DNA from 3 places in the Shewanella sp. MM_2022_3 genome. Region 1 is predicted to be linked to each of the others. Evidence: predicted binding sites of a transcription regulator. Region 1 holds the regulator's gene; each other region holds the start of a gene.
The links. The regulator sigma-54, encoded in region 1, starts transcription at its own class of promoters, with help from an activator protein. The targets are predictions, from matches to a motif close to GTTGGCACGNNNNTNGNNT.
Positions count from the first base shown of each region.

Region 2: the regulator sigma-54 is predicted to act here: its motif matches at 2,265-2,283, upstream of MMG82_RS09880 (FlgO family outer membrane protein).
Region 3: the regulator sigma-54 is predicted to act here: its motif matches at 4,527-4,545, upstream of flgB (flagellar basal body rod protein FlgB).

Region 1 covers NZ_JAKZGV010000001.1:28,436-35,065, reverse strand. Annotated here, with positions in the region: gene rapZ (RNase adapter RapZ) at 1-554, opposite strand, end outside; gene ptsN (PTS IIA-like nitrogen regulatory protein PtsN) at 551-994, opposite strand; gene hpf (ribosome hibernation promoting factor) at 997-1,284, opposite strand; gene MMG82_RS00185 (RNA polymerase factor sigma-54) at 1,313-2,788, opposite strand; gene lptB (LPS export ABC transporter ATP-binding protein) at 2,895-3,626, opposite strand; gene lptA (lipopolysaccharide transport periplasmic protein LptA) at 3,623-4,174, opposite strand; gene lptC (LPS export ABC transporter periplasmic protein LptC) at 4,161-4,721, opposite strand; gene kdsC (3-deoxy-manno-octulosonate-8-phosphatase KdsC) at 4,718-5,269, opposite strand; gene MMG82_RS00160 (KpsF/GutQ family sugar-phosphate isomerase) at 5,269-6,246, opposite strand.
Region 2 covers NZ_JAKZGV010000013.1:69,372-76,001, forward strand. Annotated here, with positions in the region: gene flgA (flagellar basal body P-ring formation chaperone FlgA) at 1-119, shown strand, start outside; gene flgM (flagellar biosynthesis anti-sigma factor FlgM) at 194-520, shown strand; gene MMG82_RS09870 (flagellar protein FlgN) at 523-948, shown strand; gene MMG82_RS09875 (LPP20 family lipoprotein) at 1,071-1,520, opposite strand; gene MMG82_RS09880 (FlgO family outer membrane protein) at 1,517-2,149, opposite strand; gene MMG82_RS09885 (flagellar assembly protein FlgT) at 2,428-3,603, shown strand; tRNA gene MMG82_RS09890 (tRNA-Arg) at 3,659-3,734, shown strand; gene MMG82_RS09895 (6-hydroxymethylpterin diphosphokinase MptE-like protein) at 3,782-5,107, shown strand; gene MMG82_RS09900 (hypothetical protein) at 5,107-5,388, shown strand; gene MMG82_RS09905 (N-acetylneuraminate synthase family protein) at 5,456-6,316, shown strand; gene MMG82_RS09910 (ATP-grasp domain-containing protein) at 6,374-6,630, opposite strand, start outside.
Region 3 covers NZ_JAKZGV010000013.1:62,079-68,708, forward strand. Annotated here, with positions in the region: gene flgG (flagellar basal-body rod protein FlgG) at 1-509, opposite strand, end outside; gene flgF (flagellar basal-body rod protein FlgF) at 520-1,263, opposite strand; gene flgE (flagellar hook protein FlgE) at 1,435-2,796, opposite strand; gene flgD (flagellar hook assembly protein FlgD) at 2,866-3,645, opposite strand; gene flgC (flagellar basal body rod protein FlgC) at 3,670-4,086, opposite strand; gene flgB (flagellar basal body rod protein FlgB) at 4,089-4,493, opposite strand; gene MMG82_RS09850 (protein-glutamate O-methyltransferase CheR) at 4,637-5,476, opposite strand; gene MMG82_RS09855 (chemotaxis protein CheV) at 5,579-6,499, opposite strand.

The sequences.
Region 1 (6,630 bases):
AAGCGCACATCAAACATAAAGTCAGCTTCGGTCGGCATACCATGCTTAAAACCGAAGGACTCGAAGTTGATCACCAGTTCCTTATCGACACTGCCAAGGAGTATTTGCCGCACTTGGTCGCTGAGTTCATAGATATTCAGATTAGAGGTATCTATATAGTGATCCATCTGCTGTGACAGCGGCTCGAGCAATTTGCCTTCAAGCTTGATGGCTTCTTGCAGTGACACTCGGCTCTTAGATAAGGGATGTAAGCGCCGCGTTTCACTGTAGCGTTTGAGCAACACTTTATCGCTGGAGTTTAAGAAGAAGCTGGTGAGTTCAGTGCCCGTAGGCAGGCTGGCAAGCTGTTTAACCAGCACTTTGTCTTGCTCTGGTAAATTGCGCACGTCAACACTGATAGCAACGAGATCGTTACTGCCTTTGAGCTGTTCAAGCAAACTGCCAATCAAAGGCAAAGGCAAATTATCGACACAATAGTAGCCGAGATCTTCAAGCACTCTAAGTGCGACCGATTTGCCTGAGCCTGAACGCCCTGACACTATGACCAGTTTCATCCAATGATTACCTGATAGAGTTCCGTTTCATCATGCGTCTTGCGCAATTGTTTTAATATTTGCTTGTCACTGAGCTTTTCAGCCATGCATGACAAGGTACTTAGGTGCTGCTGACATTGGTCGGCAGGCACGAGTAGTGCAAATAAAATATCGACGGGTTGTTTATCGATAGCATCAAAGGCTATCGGCTCCTCACATTTTATCAATATCGCTATGGGTTGTGTTATATCGGTTAATCGACCATGTGGAATGGCGATACCGTTACCTATACCTGTGCTACCCATCTTTTCGCGCGCCACGAGGCTTTCGAAGATCTCTTGAGATGAGAGGGTGGGGTACTGGGCAGCGGCTAAGTCGCTGATGAGTTCCAGTACCTTTTTCTTACTGCCCGGAGTGGCGCAGGTTGTGCACTCCGGCCGCAGTATGGTACGAAGTTCCATTGCTAGTGTTTTGTTAACTTCTCTTTGTGTTTAATAACCTGACGATCAAGTTTATCAATCAGGACGTCTATGGCAGCATACATATCTGCATGCTCTGAAGTCGCGAAGACTTCACCACCGGTGAGGTTGATTCTCGCTTCGGCAATCTGTTGCATTTTCTCAACATTGAGCACAACGTGCACATTATTGATCTGTTCGAAATGACGTTCAAGTTTTGAAAACTTTTCCTCAACATATGCCCGTAACGATTCAGTAATCTCGATATGGTGTCCACTTAGGTTTATTTGCATAGAAACGTCCTCCGATACTCACAATAGGCTATAAACTTTTACGCTGATTGGAAGGGGGAATAAGCATCGCTTCTCGGTACTTCGCAATGGTTCTGCGCGCAACGTTAATTCCCTGTTCTGCCAGAAGTTGAGCCATCTTGCTGTCGCTTAATGGTTTTTTCTGGTTTTCCGCTGCAACCAGTTTCTTAATGAAAGCTCTGATTGCTGTGGATGAGCACTCACCGCCATCATCCGTCCCGACGTGGCTTGAGAAGAAATATTTTAGTTCAAAAAGTCCTTTTGGGGTATGCATGTATTTTTGAGTCGTCACCCGTGAAATGGTGGACTCATGCATTTCTACCGCTTCGGCGATATCGTTTAGAACCATGGGTTTCATGGCTTCTTCGCCATATTCGAAGAAACCTTGTTGGTATTGCACTATGCAGTTTGCCACCTTGAGCAGTGTTTCGTTGCGGCTTTCAAGGCTTTTGATAAACCATTTGGCTTCCTGCAAATGACCACGAATAAATTGGCTATCTGCTTGATTTTTTGAACTACGAGCCATTGCTGCATATTGCTGATTGACGTTGATTTTTGGCATGCAGTCAGGGTTTAATTCGACCACCCAACGGCCGTTTTTCTTCGACACCGAAACATCGGGGATCACATATTCTTCATCGACAGGGGTGATGAGTAAACCGGGGCGAGGGTTCAAGGTTTGGATCAGCGCAATACTGTCCCTTAACTCGTCCTCTTTCAGTTTGGTCTTACGCATTAACAGCCTAAAGTCGCGGGCGGCGATCAGATCTAGATGATCTTTGATCAGCATGCGGGCATTTTCGATGTGAGGGGTATCAGGCGAAAAATGAGATAGCTGGATCAGTAAACATTCGCTTAAATCCCTTGCCGCGACACCAACGGGGTCGAAGTGTTGAATACGCTTGAGCACGGCTTCGACTTCGTCGAGTTCAATCTCGGGATTGCCCATGGCTTCGAGGATATCTTCAGTGCTTTGAGTGAGATAACCTTGATCGTCGATGGCATCAATAATCGCGGTGGCAATGGCTAAATCGGTTTCAGAGAAGGGCGTGAGGTTTTTTTGCCATTCTAAATGTTCGTACAACCCCTCGCTAGTTTCCCCTTGGAAGGGCATGTCATCTTCACGGCTGGCGCCAGAACCTGAGTTTGGCGATGCGGTAAAGACTTCATCCCAAGTGGTATCCATGGGTAACTCTTCGGGCAGAGATTCTTTGGTCAGCGACTCGGCAATGTCCACGGTGGAATTATCTTGTTCCTGTGGCTGGGCAGTCGTTTCGCTAAAGTCGGTATCGGCGATATCTTGCTTACGTTCGCTAGGCGCGTCAAATTGCTCCTCTTCCAGCTCGAGAAGAGGATTAGAGTCTAAGGCTTGCTGGATTTCTTGTTGCAGTTCCAATGACGACAGTTGCAGCAGGCGAATGGCCTGCTGAAGTTGTGGCGTCATGGTTAACTGTTGACCCAGTTTGAGCTGGAGTGACGCTTTCATGTTACCGCTGATCCCTAGGTTATTATTGTGAGTTTAGGTCGCTTGATATCATATGGATGGAGCCTAGCGCTCTCAAATTCAAGGCTTATTAGCTTTGTTTTAGTAACTATAGCCTGAATTGTTCACCTAAGTACACAGCCCTAACTTGCTGATTGTCTAAGATCTCTGCGGGTGTGCCCTCGGCAATAAGATTACCGTGACTCACAATGTAAGCATGTTCACAGACGTCTAAGGTCTCGCGCACATTGTGGTCAGTGATAAGTACTCCAAGGCCTCGGCTCTTAAGCTGCTCGATAATTTTCTTGATATCGATAACGGAGATCGGATCAACGCCCGCAAAGGGCTCATCAAGCAGAATAAACTTGGGGTTGGCCGCTAAGGCGCGGGCAATTTCGACGCGGCGACGTTCACCGCCCGATAAGGACATGCCTTGGCTGTCACGAATATGGGTGATATGGAACTCTTCTAGCAGTTGCTCTAGTGCTTCTTCGCGCTGGTCACTATTGAGCTCTTTACGGGTTTGCAGTACCGCCATGATGTTGTCGTGTACGGTTAATTTACGAAAGATACTCGCTTCCTGTGGTAGGTAACCAATACCTTTGCGGGCACGCAGATGCATAGGATCGGCGGTTAAATCATCATCGTCGATAAAGATATGGCCTTTATCGCTTTTAACTAAGCCCACGACCATGTAAAAGGTGGTGGTTTTGCCCGCGCCGTTAGGGCCGAGTAGGCCGACGACTTGACCCGTTTTGACCGTCAGGCTGACATCTTTGACAACCTGACGACTCTTATAACTCTTGGCGAGATTCTGTGCTTTTAAGGTGATTTGGGTCATTTAGAATCCTGTTTTTTCACAGGTTTATCTGTTGGTGTATTTTTGAGTTCTTCCTGATAATTATCAGGTTGAATAATGGTAATTACGCGATCATCACCATTGCCGCTACTTTCGGCGATCAGTTTTTGCTGAATAATATCGTAACGAATTAAATTGCCTGTAACTTGACTACCCGCTTGGTCTAGGGTCGCTGTACCAGTTAGGGTCAACGTCCGAGTGGCCATTTCATAGCGAATCTCTTTGGCGCTAGCAGATGCAGGGCGGCCATCATCCAGGATTTGGCTGTAGGTTGCTGGATTTCCTGTAGCCAGTAAGACTTTACTATTTTCGCCTTCGACAGAAAATGCACGGAGTTGATCCGCATGGATTTTAATTGAGCCTTGAACAACTTCAACGGGACCGAAGAAAATGATCTGATTGTTTTTAATGTCCGCAGTTTGACTGACGGCTTTAATTTTCACTTCTTGCTGTAAGTCACCGATCTTGGCGAAGGCATTCATGCTTGTCATTAGCATTAGGCTGGCAAGTAATATGTTATTTTGCTTCATAGGTTCCTACTACCTGACTGGTCAATTGCACTTCCTGCGCGTTAAGGTCGGCATAAAGGCCTTGCCCTTGAATATTAAAATCTTTCCCTGTGACGTAAATGATGCGGTCAGAGGTCATTATCATTGTGTTGAGATCGAGTTCTAAAAAACTGGTGGACAAGGTTTGTATCGGTTCACCAGGGCTGATGGCATCGATAATAACATTATTTTCTAATACAACCTTGCCAGTATCTTTGTTGAGTCGACCTTGATCGGCTTTGATCTGCCATTTTGCTTTACCTTGGTCGGGATACACAAGATAGACAGGCTGAATAAAGTCTGTTTGGTTTTTAAGCTCATAGTGTTCCATGTGCTTTGCCGTGACACGACTATTGACTTGTCCTTGCTCGTTAAACTCGATGCTGCGCAGATCTTCGATAATGTAGTCGGGTCTGTCTGTATCATTCAGGCTGCTATCGGTATCGCCACCGCGTTTTTGTTGGACCTGCCAATACAGCACGAGTGCAGTACCAAAAAAAGCAATAATGGCGAGGGTCACACGACTCATATGCTCATCCCATGGGCTGAGGTAAATTTGTTTTGACTCAGAAGTAACAGATCTGTCAGCTCTCTGAGCGCACCATGACCACCATTTAACTGGGTCACAAAATGGGCGTGTTGGCGCACATAGGGATGTCCATCGGCGACACAGACGGCAAGACCGACGACATTCATCACTGGCAGGTCGACAATATCATCACCGATATAGGCAACTTCTTCAGGTGTGACATTGTAGAGCGACAGCAGTTCTTCATAGGGGACAAATTTATTATCCACACCTTGATAAATATGGGTTACACCGAGGGCCGTCATGCGGTTTTCAACAATTTTAGACTGGCGGCCTGTTATCACGGCCAGATTAAAGCCACTGGTCAATAATGAACGCACGCCATAACCATCGCGGGTATGGAAGGCTTTGAGCTCCTCACCCGAGTTGCTTAAATAAATGCGGCCGTCAGAAAATACCCCATCCACATCGCAGATCAGCAGTTTAATTTTTTGCGCTCTTTGCCACACATCATCGCTGATCGGGCCGTAAAATCCTTGCTGTGGCATTAAATGACTCCCGCTTTAACCATATCGAGCATATTGAGCGCCCCGACAGGATGATTGTCTTTATCTATCACTATCAGGCCGTTGATATTTTTTGAGTCCATCACTTGCAGCGCCTGCGCTGCCAAGACGTTTTCAGTAATTGTGACACAGTTTCGCGTCATCACATCGGCGATAGGCGTGGTGCGTAGGTTGACTTGGGCATCGATAACGCGGCGTAGGTCGCCGTCGGTAAAAATACCCACGAGTTTGTTTTGTTCATCGATCACCGCCGTCATGCCTAGGCCCTTCTTGGAGATTTCATACAGGGCATCGGTGATGCAGATATCGTGTTTAACCAGTGGTAAATCATCGCCACTGTGCATGACATTACTGACTTTTAACAGTAGCTTACGCCCTAGGGCACCGCCTGGGTGAGACATGGCAAAGTCTTCCCGAGTAAAGCCTTTGGCTTGCAGCAGCGCAATGGCCATTGCATCACCCATTACTAAGGTTGCGGTGGTGCTCGAAGTTGGCGCAAGCCCGAGCGGACAGGCTTCTTCAGGCACTTCAATACATAAATGAATTTTGGCCAAACGTGCCATCGTGGACTCAGGTTTGCCCGTCATAGCAATCACGGGAATGGCTTTACGTTGGATAACGGGCATCAGCGCAAGGATTTCGCTCGATTCACCCGAGTTTGAAATGGCGAGGATAATATCATTATCAGAGAGTACGCCTAAGTCGCCATGGCTGGCTTCGCCTGGATGCACAAAGAAGGCAGGGGTGCCAGTGCTGGCGAGGGTAGCAGAGATTTTATTACCAATATGGCCAGATTTCCCCATCCCCATCACGATGACTTTGCCGGTGCAGTTGAGGATTAACTCGCAGGCTTGGGCGAATTCAACGGAATCGACATATTGATAAAGATTGTCGAGGGCCGATTTTTCAATATCGATGACTTTACAGCCCCACTGGCGCAATTGTGATTGGTCTACCATGTCTATCTCTCTTCTTGCATTGTCTTTGTCGCCCCGTCTGGGATTGGAATAGCACAATTTGGTACGCGATAAAGATGATAAAATTAACGGCTTGTTACTTTGAGTCGCATGCTATTGTTTAAGCTCTGCGCCTAGGCATTAGGGCAGAATATATCGTTTAGCCATTGAATGCCTTGAGCAATATCATCGTCTTTGGTATTTCCCTTTTGCCACCCGCAGTGAGTAAGGTAACTATGATGGCCAGTTTGATGCTTAATTGCAGAACTCAATAGCGTTTTTAAGTTAAGTTGTACTCACATTATCTTTGTATCAATTAGCTTATGTCTTGACCGTTTACAAAACCATTTTGCTAATTTATCAACACTGCTGAAAACATTAAGTAAC
Region 2 (6,630 bases), on a different contig from region 1:
TGGGAGAGGCGCTGCAAGATGGTAATATCGGCGACCAAATTCGAATCAAAAATAGCAGTTCTAACAAAGAGCTAGATGCCATAATTACAGCGATTGGCGAAGTAGAAGTTAGAATGTAAAATAAGCTAAAGCTTTTCGATAAGCTGCCGATACCCCAGTTAAGAAATCCGTATACATGACGCTGGAGCCTAAAATGGCAATTGATATTAGCAAATTTAACGCCGGAGCGGCCGCACAAGTCCGTTCAAACAGCACTAAACAAAGCAGCGAAAGCGAGAAAACCTCTCAGGTAGCGGCTAAATCAACTCAACTAAAAGGTGACTCTGTTGTCATTACGGCTCAAGCTCAACAGTTACAAGGAGCTCAAACCAAAATGGCCAGTCTACCTGAAGTCGACCAAAAGAAGGTGGCCGAAATAAAACAAGCCATTGCCGAAGGTCGTTATAAAATTGATCCCGAAAAGTTGGCTGCGAATATTGCCAGCTTCGAAGCAGAATTAAATGAGCTTAATAAAGAGTAACTATGACAGAAATAGCTAAACTGGTAGATCAACAACACGCCCATTTGGCTGTTCTTAAACAAATTATTCTTAAGGAAAAAGGCGCTTTGGTTGACCAAAACGCCGATTTGCTTTTGTCCCTTGCTGAGCAAAAATCAACATGTCTACAAGCCCTTAAAGCAAATGATGACTTGCTGGCTAGTCACAGCGATAAAGCCTTACTCACAGAGCAAGTTGAGCTATCCGATAAAATGGCAGTGGTTAAAGAGGCTCTAGCAGAATGCAAAGATCTCAACGCACAAAATGCTAGTTTGATCGAGATGAATCTTGCAAGCCTAAACCGCTTTGCTCAAGCCTTGCAGGCGAGCCGAAATGCCACCACGCTGACGTATAACGATAAAGGTAAAACCTCAACAATCTCAAGCTTAGGCAATGATCTAAAAGCGTAAGGTGTTATAAGTACAAACGGATTTCAAACAAAAACCGCGCTTAGTAAGCGCGGTTTTTGTTTATCGATTATCCGTACCCAAACCATCTCATGCTTGTCTTCTGGCGGATAGGAGATGACACCTTAAAAGTAAGTGACTTCTTTAATTCTCTGTGGCCGACTCTGCTGCTGATAGATTTGCCATACCTTAGAAAAATCAAGTTCTAACTCAGTAACGTAATGCTCACCTGCGGGATAACTTTTAACTACTCTTGCGCCGCGGATCACCCCAGTGACTGAAGCTTTAACATTATCATCGGTTAGCATCCAATCACTGACACTGCTGTTAGCGGTGATCTTTTGGCCGTATACTTGTTCAGCTAGCTCACGGTAAGCCACAATTTTAGATGCTTGCATCGCCATCAACATTCTTTGAGATTGCTCTTTCGCTGGTTGAGTCGCTAACGGGGCATAACCAATGGCCGTTAGCTTAGGGAAGCTAGATGGAGGAACATCTTCCCACTGCACATACTTGTCTCTAGAGGCACAACTTGTCAGTAGAAGCGCCGCAATCACTAACAGATAGCGTTTCATTTTCCATCTCCTAATACACGCACTTCATTCATACCGGGAGCCGACTGACGATATAAAATCCCATCGTGGGAGATCACTTGCTCAGAGGGCTGCATATAATTGCTTAATTCTTTTTGTGTAACAAAGGTCTGTGAAGCTGACACCACTCGGTTGTTACTTAAGGTAACGATTCGAGTATTAATGGCTAAGCCATTGGTCGTCGGGCTCATCGTGGATACCACAATATGGTCAACAGGTAAGTTGGTCGAAAGCTTTTGCCAATCACGCGTCAAAATAAAATCGCCCTCGCCAGTAACACGCAGTCCATCGGCGAGATTTAACTCCACCACGTTAAATTGAAAACTGTGCAACGATGCCATGAGTCCCTGCTGCAATTGCAGCGCAACCGCATTCGTACTCGTCATGTCGCCCACCAATACTGGTGTAGTTACAACAATAGGTTGATCAGGACGCAATGCATCATTTTGCTTGACTAGCTCGGTCACAATACGCTGAGCTAAATGATTAATCACCGCTGTCGGCGGCAAACCATTGCCATCAACTAGGCTAGGTTTTGGCGGCACAACGGGTTTAGTCGCACACCCAATCAGCACCAAAAGAGCCAGGGGAATGAACGCACGCTTTAGCATGGGAATAACCTCATTATCGATATCAATGCGCCTCAAAGCGAGCCGCAATCTTTAGTCAAAAAGATTGCAAATATTAGACCAAGTCAAAATACAATCCTTGATTCACTCACCTGATTATCGACAACGGTGCCAATAACTTTACCCTCTTTACCTATTCAGCAACTTCAGATAGTTTGGGGATATTTCATAAATCAGGCACGGAACTTGCTTTTACAGCCAATAAAACCGCCATTAAACTGACTCAACTGATTGGCACAATTGACCTGAAGGGCTTATTAATGAACATACTCAGAAAGCACTTGCTCATCATTAGCAGCCTACTGCTGGCCGCACTTCAAGCTAATCAAGCACAAGCAGAATGGGTCGAAGCCAGTGGTGAAGCAATCATCACTAATGGCAACATCGCCCAAGCGCGGGAAGAAGCCATCAATCAAGCGGTTAGCTATGCCACCCTCAGCACCGGGATCCAAATATCCAGTGAACAACAAACCACCAACGGCAATCTCACACAAGACAGCTTCGCCATTAATCGTAACGCTCAAGCGATTAGTATTCAGTTAGTAAGTGAACGCATTCAAGGGAATAAAATTTATGTGTCGCTCAGGCTCGATCTGAATGATGACCCAACACAACAATGCCCTACGGGCCAATTAAAAGCCGCGATCCTTATTCCCCAAGCCCAAATAAAAGATCGAGCACAATTACGCTACGGCCAATTATCAGGATTTGAAGAAGTCATCTCCGAAAGACTCGGTAACAGTATTGATGGCTACTCATCAACTGGATACAGCCATATCCATGCCAAAGAAAGACTCGATATCGCACAAGAACTGGTCGATATCCGCGGCTATAGACTTCCGAGTTGGCTGAGTGAAATTACCGATAGCCAATACATTTTACTACCGCAAATTATTGATATTTCAACCGAGCCAGTACAAGCCACCTTTATGGGATGGTGGGATGAAGCGCCACAAAGGCAGTTCCAATTAAAGCTTAGCCTCTATCACGGCATTAGCGGTGAAGAAGTATGGAACAAAACCTACAGCACATCGGCTCGGTGGGAATTTGAGGAACAAGCCATTGTTGCCCCCAATAGTGATAGATTTTGGCGTTCATCCTACGGCAAAAATATCAGCCAACTGCTGCAAGAAGCGACTCGCGATATTGATAACACGCTCAACTGTAGACCACTACTTGGGCAAGTTGTCAGTCGTCAAGGAGATCGGATTATTCTCAACCTAGGCCGAAAACATGGCATTCGAGTTGGTGATAAGTTCCAAGTGGTGTTACAACGCAATTTACCGGATAGACTCAATGAAATGCGTGCCATTGCTACCAAAAGCCGAGCAACAGTGCAAATTGAACAAGTGAGTGAAGAAAGTGCAACAGCCGTACTCGTTGACCAAAATGCGGTTTACAATGTACAGATAAACGACATCGCGCTTAAGATTTAAGCAACTAAATCATAAGCCTTTTAATCAAAGATAAAACCAGTATAATCACCAGTGTCTCTTCATAGCTCAACAGGATAGAGCAGCCGCCTCCTAAGCGGCCGATCGGGGTTCGAGTCCCTGTGGAGAGACCAGATAGTGATGTCGGTAATATCAACACGAAAGCTTCCGAGGAAACGGAATGACTGAACTATTTGCCACTAATCTGAGTATTATTGCTAAACGCTGGCCAATTGTGGCTGCTGCGATAAAAAGCCAATCAATTGACCATCTTGATGCACACTTAGTCCAAGGCCAAAACCAAACTATCAGTGTTAATGGCATTCAGCTCAGCAGTCGCCATGACCGCATCGCTGAAGCACAGCTGTTTATTAGTACCCTTCCCTCAAATGTTCACCAAGTCACGGTTTATGGCGTGGGTATGGGTGATGTGCCGAGTCTATTAACGGATAATCCGCAATATCAAAAAATCGAAGCTTGCATTTTAAACTTAGCCGTATTCGCGTTACTGCTTTGTTATACCGATCAGCGGGAATGGCTAAGTCATCCGAATGTGGTATTAAATGCGATGCCCAGTGCCACGCTGCAATTTCCGAATGTTGCCATTACCCCAGATCTCAATCTCGTCAGTGATGACAATGCCACACTGAGGGATCTCTTGGTGATGGAGCTTAATCGTGATTTCACCAATCGACACCATCAAATCGATGATCCTGAGATCCTTAAGCGCTTTGCCGATAATCAGGTGTTTATTACTAATGATCCCGATGCTGCCCATTTAACGAAAAGCTACAATCCATACAAAGCAATTGTTATAGGCTCAGGTCCGTCTTTAGAAGAACATTATGCTTATCTTAAGCAGTTGAGTTTAAGCCCATCGAGACCCTTATTGATTGCTGCGGATACGGCTTTACGTGGTTTACTTCATCATCAGATTAAGCCTGATATCGTGGTCTGTATTGACGGTTTAATTTCCTCCTATCATTTGCCTTTGTCAGAAACCCAAGAAATCAATCTTGTGTATTTTCCTCGAGTAGCACCCGAAGTATTAGCCCATTGGTTAGGGCCAAGATTTGTGGCTTATGGCACGAGCAAAATTTACGACAGCATGTCCCAGCTGAACCCCAAGCTGAGGCTGTTTACAAATGGCAGTGTGATTCACCCAGCAATTGATTTAGCCGTTAAGTTACATGCTAAGGAAATCACACTATTAGGCTGTGACTTTTGTTACTGCAATAATAAAAGTCATGCTTTTTGGAATGATTATCCATTTGAAAGCAAGGACAAATCTGAAAAAATATGGGTTGAAGCTGTGATACAAAAGGTGAGAGAAGCAAAACATTGGTTGATTAATGGTAAAGGTCAACGGATTGCTACTGATCTAAATCTTCGCGCTTATTTACGACATTTAGAACGCTATATTGCTAAACATCCACAGGTAAAGTTTTACCAAGCCAGTTTATCGGGCGCGAAGATCCGCGGTTCGCAATATAAGGAGCTGATTTAATGTTGTCTAAACCACATAATTCGCCAAAACCTTCACCAAAACAGTCCCTTGAAGACATGCTTTGCCAAGCGGCCCACTCCTTCCGTTTAGGCAAGGAAGCTCAGGCATCAGTGGAATTTCGTTTATGTCTCGATTCAATAGAGAAACATCACCCCGAGCTGATGCAATTACCCTCGTTTCAGCAAATGCTGGCGCCAATGCTACAAGCTCAGGAGCAACACGATTGGCTTAATCTTGCTGATTACTTAGAGTATGAGCTCATTGCCCTTGTCAGTCGCTAAAACGCTAATTTAAAGCTTCCCTGTCATTTGCCGTTAATACGTTATCAACACCATTGTGTGAGCCACTATGACTAAACATTCCCCTGTCTTTATCGCCGAAGTTTCTAGTAACCATCATAGAGACTTACAGCGTTGCATAGAATTTATCAAAACAGCCGCTGAAATAGGTTGTGATGCCGTTAAGTTTCAACTGTTTAAAATTGAAGAACTGTTTGCACCTGAGATTCTATCTAAGAGTGAAATGCATCGTAAACGTAAACAATGGGAGTTACCAGTCAGTTTTCTGCCCCAACTCAAGCAATCCTGCGAAGAATACGGTATTCAGTTTTCTTGTACCCCGTTTTATCTCGACGCAGTAGCTGAGCTTGAACCCTTTGTGGATTTCTACAAGATCGCATCCTATGAATTACTTTGGGACGACCTACTCGCGGCCTGCGCGAAAACAGGAAAACCAATTGTGATTTCAGCGGGCATGGCTAATTTTGAGGAAATTGATCATGCGATTAATGTGTTACAAAATGCTGGCTGTCAGGATATTACATTATTACACTGTGTATCAGCCTATCCGACGCCAAAAGCAGATTGTAACTTAGCTGTGCTTGGGCGTTTCCGTGAACGCTACAACATTAAAGTGGGTTGGTCTGATCACTCTGTTTCATCGGCTGTGATTCGCCGCGCCGTTAATCGTTGGTTAGCTGATTGTATTGAGTTCCATATTGACCTAGACAAACAGGGCGCAGAATATGCTGCAGGCCACTGTTGGTTACCAGAACAAATGCAACTTGTCATAAATGAATGCAGAGAAGCGCAACTACTTGATGGCAGACCGGATAAAGTATTAGCGCCCAGTGAAGCACCTGATCGAGATTGGCGTGCAGATCCAATAGATGGGTTACGACCATTAAAGCATATTCGCTCACATTTTTAGAAATGTTGTAGTATCGAATAACACTGGATATGAAATCCTGTGTTATTCATCACATGGTTAACAAACTTCAAATACAATCGTTTTGTAAACCCAAGCTATTCGCATCTCTAACTCTTCAAAAGAATCTGCAATTACAATAAATACACCAGCCCTATCCGAATGACTGCAAATTGGTCTTATTATTTCATCAAAATTGACAAAAAACTCTAACTTTTTGACGAAGTTCTGAGATTTAACTTGTTCAATCCCGTGAATAGCGACCAGTTGACCTTCCTTAGGGAAAAAGTAACGGTTGGCAACAAATTGGTTTTGCT
Region 3 (6,630 bases), on a different contig from region 1:
ACCTGGTTTTCCGCCGCACCTGGTGTTTTTACCGAAACTTCCCCTTCAGCAGAGACCGTAATACTGGTTGCATCCTCAGGAATAGTGATCGCAGGTTGCAACACATAACCCGAACCCGGCGTGACAATTTGCCCTGTATCATCTAAGGTAAATTGACCATTACGGGTATAAGCCGTAGTCCCATCGGGGAGCTGCACTTCGAAAAATCCAGGACCTTCAATCATCAAATCGAGCGAGTTATCCGTGGTCAGCATATTGCCTTGGGTAAACATTTTTTGGGTGGCTACCACCTTGGTACCCGCACCAATGTTCAAACCGTTTGGCAACTTAGTGTTAGAGGCGCTGATCCCACCCGCTTGGTTAACAGTTTGATAAAGTAAGTCCTCAAATACCGCGCGGCTTTTTTTATAGCCCACAGTGCTGGCGTTAGCGACGTTGTTTGAAATCACCGCAATATCGGTTTGCTGTGCGTCTAAGCCAGTTTTACTAATCCATAACGCTGGATGCATAATTTATCTCCTAACTAATCCGCATTAATGAGGATGAAGCGCGGTCATTTTCTTCCGCGGTTTTCATCATCTTCACTTGCAATTCAAATTGTCGCTGTAGGTCGATTAAGGACACCATCTCATCCACGGGATTGACGTTACTGCCCTCTACAGCACCACTTTCTACAAATACACTGGGATCGGCAGGCGCCGGATCACCGGATACCAAACGGAACAACCCATCCTCGCCGCGCATCATTTGTGCATTGCCAGGGTTTACTAACTTTAATCTTCCTACCTCTTCGACGACTTCTGTCGTCGCACCTTGAGGACGAACAGAGATAATCCCATCCTGTGAAATAGTGACCTTTTCAATTGGCAGCGGTAACACAATCGGTCCGGCATCACCCATCACGGGATTACCACGGTCGTTATGCAATAAACCTGTTGAGTCAAAACTGAGACTGCCAGAACGGGTATAAGCTTCACTACCATCCTGTGCTTGCACGGCAAACCAACCGTCACCTTTAATGGCAACGTCAAGATCGCGTCCAGTAGATTTAATCGGGCCCGAACGAAAATTGGCGGAGGGGGTTTCAACCATGGCAAAGACCCTTGTCGGCAATCCTTCACCAAAGGCTTGCATCGATCTGGCTTGCGCCATATCCGACTTAAATCCATCGGTATTTGCGTTGGCTAAGTTGTTGGCACGCAACGCCAACTCATTCATATTTTGCTTAGCGCCGCTCATGGAGATATAAAGGAATTTGTCCACAGACTGCTCCGTCAAAGTTTCAACCTGACAATAGCAAAGCAAGCATCATGCCAATAAAATAAGCAGCTAGTTAACTGATAAATTAGGAGATTTTAATAAACGAATGAATGCACAACAGAAAGAGGCTAAGTGTTGCCGCTTGCGGCAACACTTAGCAGAGACAAGATTAACTTAACGAATTTGCAGAACAGTTTGTTGCAGAGTGTTATTCACTTCCAGCGTACGTGAGTTGGCTTGGAAGTTACGTTGTGCCGAAATCAAATCCACCAGCTCAGTCGTTAAGTCAATGTTAGATTGCTCTAACGCTGAAGAACTGAGACTACCAAACGTACCACTGTTAGGCTCACCAGCCAGCGCAGGACCTGACGATAAACTGGCTTTCCACGAGGTATTACCCACTTGTGTCAACCCTTGTTCGTTTGCAAAGCGAACTAAAGCAACGCGGGCTAATGGCACTGTTGAACCATTGGAGTAACTGGCAGTGATCAAACCATCTTCACCAATTTCGACATTGGTTAAACGCCCTACTGTGGTACCGTCCTGTGACAATTCAGTGGCGGCAAAGGGAGCTGAATATTGGGTTGGTGCATTAAATTTAATCGTCACGGCTTGAGTACCATCAGCACCAGGGCCTAACACACCAGCGCCGCCAACCCCTAGCGCTTCGGTGGCGACGACTGCCGGATCACTCCCAGTATACACACCGACGGAATTAAACTTCAGAACCGATCCCTTCCAGCCGCCAGCCGTTTGAGCTGTGCCAGAAGCATCGGGAGTGCCATCACCATTGGTGTCAGTCTGATATGTACCAGCAGGGCCAGAAATATCAACTTGTTTACCATCAATGGCATAGTATGCAACCCAGTTGTTTTCACCATTATATGAGCCATTATTTGGCTTGACGAAATAGGTCGTCATGATATGTGGCTCACCCAGAGAGTCATAAATCGTCATGGATGTCACACTGTTATAGGTTTTGGAGTCTAAAGGATCAAAAGCAGCAGGGTCGAGTGAACCTTCTTTTGCATTTAAATTCATCTGCAAAGTCACGTTTTCAGTTTGAACAGGGCTACCTGCAGTATCAGGAATTTGTACTGGCTTAGCTGTCGTTAAACTGACAGAGGTAGAGTTACCATCTTTGTCAACTGGAAAGGTCTGCAAAAAATTCCCAGCAGAGTCAACCATATAATTATTTTTGTCGACTTTGAAAGCACCTGCCCGAGTAAACTGATGATCCAAGGTACCTATCTCGGACGCAGTTACAAAAAAGCCACCGCCTTTAATCGCTAAATCTAACGAGTTATTCGTCAGTTGCAAACTACCTTGGTGGAATTGCTGCGCCACTTGGCTCGTAGCCACACCGCCACCCACAGCGGTTTTTGAGTTTGAGAAAATTGAATTAGCGTAAACATCCGCAAATTCAGCACGCGACTCTTTAAAGCCAATGGTGTTAGCATTCGCGATATTGTTCGCAGTAGTGTTCAAATCTTTCTGCGCAGCAGAAATGCCACTCAATGCAATGTTAAACGACATAATTCACCTCTACATTTGCTCAATTCAATGATGGACAAGTGTGATGTCCATTTACAATCTTGATAACGATTAAACTTCACTAATCGCAAGTACATCCGACAGTTTAAAGGCCATTCCACCCTTGAGATTCAAAATGGCGCCAGTCGCTGCAGTACCTAAAGAAACACTGGTCACATGCGCATAGGTCGATACAGCTAACGCTTGTGATTTATCATTCACCAAACCCGATGCTTTAATCGAGTAATTACCTGCAGCAACGGGTTCTCCTTTATCATTCAAACCATCCCACTTGACATCAGTGTTACCACCCTTACTACCATCAACAGTAAATGTTCTAACGACTTGCCCCTTATCATCTTCGATTCGAACATTAATGACGGGAATTTTCTCTGAAGTACTGATCACACCATTTAAGCCTGGGCTTTCTGCAGAGATATAACCCGTATCAGTCGGTAACAGCACTTTTCGCCCAACTAATCCCGATGCTTGCAAAGCTTGGCTTGATGTCATCACACTGTTTAAATTAACAATTTGATCATTTAACTTAGAAATGCCATCGACAGTAGAAAAAGATGCCATCTGTGCAATCATCTGGTCGTTATCAACGGGCTTGAAGGGATCCTGCATCGATAACTGCTGGCTGAGTAATGAGAAAAAATCCTCTTGAGTGAGCTGCTGACTCTTAGCCTCTGGAACAGCAGAACTATTCGGCAAACGTAATCCATCCAAAAATGGGTTACCTGTCGAGCTAGTCGAGGTTTTCGTGGTATTGGTTGATACCGTATTCGATTGAGTGTTTGTTTGAGTCAGCTGCGATGAGGTTTGACTCAGTTGGTTAATGAGGCTCACAACGTACCTCCTAAATAACGCATATTATTTACCCATCCCAAGTGTTTGTTGCAGCATAGATTTTGCCGCCTCAGCCACTTGAACATTCATCTGATATGAGCGAGAAGCTGAAATCATGTCAGCCATTTCTTCCATGACATTGACATTTGGTTTGTAAATAAAGCCATCAGCATCCGCCATCGGATGATCCGGCGAATACTCTTTTAATAGGGGCTTATCACTCTCGACTATGCCTTTCACCGTGACACCTTGGGAAGCTTGTTGCTGACTTTGCGCCTTGGCCATTTCGGCTTCGAAAATAGGATGACGAGAACGGTAAGTTTTATCTACACTGCTGGAGACTGAATCTGCGTTAGCAATGTTACTCGCGGTAGTATTTAGCCGCAGAGACTGGGCTGACATGCCAGACCCCGCAACATCGAAGATATTAAATAAACTCATGATTAATCCCCTCTCAGCGCTTTTTTCATACCGCTAAATTTACTGTCTAAAAAACCCAGAGACATTTGATATTCGAGAGCATTTTGCATAAATGCTGATTGCTCTTGTTGAACGTCGACAGTATTGCCATCCCCAGTATCGGGTTGATTCGGCACTCGAAATTTAACGTACTGCCCGGTTAGCTGCGCTAGCCCAAAATGCTGCTCATCAGCGGTCATATCTAAGCTATTACGCTGTTGTTGCTGGGTTTTAGCAACATTTAAGGCGGCAGAAAAATCGACGTCACGGGCTTTATAATGTGGCGTATCAGCATTTGCGATATTGCTTGAAATCACTTCAGCCCGCTCAGCACGGATCCCCAACGTGAATTGGTGAACACCCAGTGCCTTATCAAAATTAATCGCCATAAAATTGCCTCCATCGTGTCACTCACGGGAACAAAGCAATTCATGTGCCAATACTTTTATGGGAGGTAATAAAGTTTGTGAGGGATATAGCAGATAAAAAAATTACCGAACTATGCCGGTAATTATCAATTAAAATCAAACCCTTAAGTTTTCTTTTGGTAATAAATGCCAGGGTTACAACGAACCATATCAAATTCATCAGTAAGGCCAGCAATGGATTCGGATGCGCCTAAAAAGAGGATACCTTTGGGATTTAACGCGGCAGCAAATTGCCGCAAAATTTTTGCTTTTGCCTCAGGGGCAAAATAGATCAACACATTTCGGCAAAAAATAATGTCAAACTTACCCAACAAAGTGTAACTCTCGAGCAAGTTATGAGCTCGGAAATTGACGAGACGTTTAACGTTATCCTTTATGCGCATGTTGCCAGAAGGCAAAGCATCAAAAAACTGCCGCTTACGTTCTTCAGACAATCCACGTGCTAACGCTAAACTATCATACTCAGCATTTTTACATCGCTCCAACATAGAAGGAGAAAGATCCGTTGCTTGAATCGAGGCACCACCAGGCAGCGCCCCTGGTTTTTTTTGCTGGTACTCTAATATGGTCATTGCTAAAGAATATGGCTCTTGACCCGACGAGCAAGCTGCAGACCATATCTTTAAAGGTCTACCTAACTTACTGTATTCTGGTAATAGCACATTATTAAGCAATTCAAATGGATAACGATCACGAAACCATAAGGTTTCATTAGTGGTCATGGCATCAATAACTTCAGCTCGTAAAGCTCGTTCCGTGGGTTTCATCGAATGCTTTACCACATCGGATAACGAAGGAAGGTTATATTTGCCCATCAATGGCGCGAGACGACTACGTACGAGGTATTGTTTATTTTCACCTAGCACGATGCCGCTATGTTGTTCTAAGAACAACCTAAATTGATTATATTCTGCTTCAGCGAGTGATTTATCAGGCACATTCACGTCCTAGATCCTATAGCAAGCACCAAAATAAGTGCACAACAATCATGTAATAAGGGCTAGATTATAGCGTAAAGCTCAACTAGGCACTAACCCACACTCTCACTACAAACTTAAATGCTTGTTCACTGCCGCAGCTAATTCGTCAGGGTTAAATTTTGCGATAAAGTCATTGGCACCAACCTTTTGTACCATGGCTTGGTTAAAGACACCGCTTAATGAGGTGTGCAGTACCACCTTGATATTTTTAAGCTTAGGATCATCACGGATCTCAGCCGTTAAGGTATAACCATCCATTTCGGGCATCTCAATATCGGAGATAATGAGTGGAATTTCATCGGCAACGTTATTCATTTCACTTGCAATGGCCTTGAGCTTATCAAGTGCCTCACGACCATCTTTTGCCGTGTCAATTTGTAAATTTAACGACTCTAACGACCGAATAATTTGCTTGCGTGCCACCGCAGAATCATCAATCACCATAATATGGTAATGCTGACTTCTATCGAGAGTAAGTTGCTCATTAACCTCTTCACTAATGGCCGTTTTGACAGGTGAGATTTCATCTAAAATCTTTTCAACATCCAAGATTTCAACCAATTCACCTTCAATCTCGGTAACCGCGGTTAAATAGGAATAACGCCCAGCACCTTGCGGTGGCGGCATAATGGCTTCCCAGTTCATGTTGATAATACGTTCAACAGAACTAACCAAGAACCCCTGCACACTACGGTTATATTCCGAAATGATTATAAAGCAATTTTCAGTGCTCGCTAACGGACGCCCCCCCGTTGCCGCACTCAGATCGATAACAGAAATAGTTGTGCCGCGAATATGGGCAACTCCTTTGACGTAAGGATTGAGTTTAGGCAATGTCGTTAATGGCGGGCATTGCAAAACCTCTTTCACTTTAAATACGTTTATCCCAAACCGTTGACGACCATTTAACTTAAATAGCAATAGTTCTAGCCGGTTTTGACCTACGAGTTGGGTTCGTTTGTTGACTGAATCAAGAATACTCGACATAACTCTGCCTTGTTGTTCTGTTTATGTACGGCCCTAAAACTCGTTTGAGTATAGGCATATTAATTGCTTACGTCTTGTTATCGAAAAACATAGTTGAAACTAAGTCAAACTTCTGACACCAAAAATCTAAG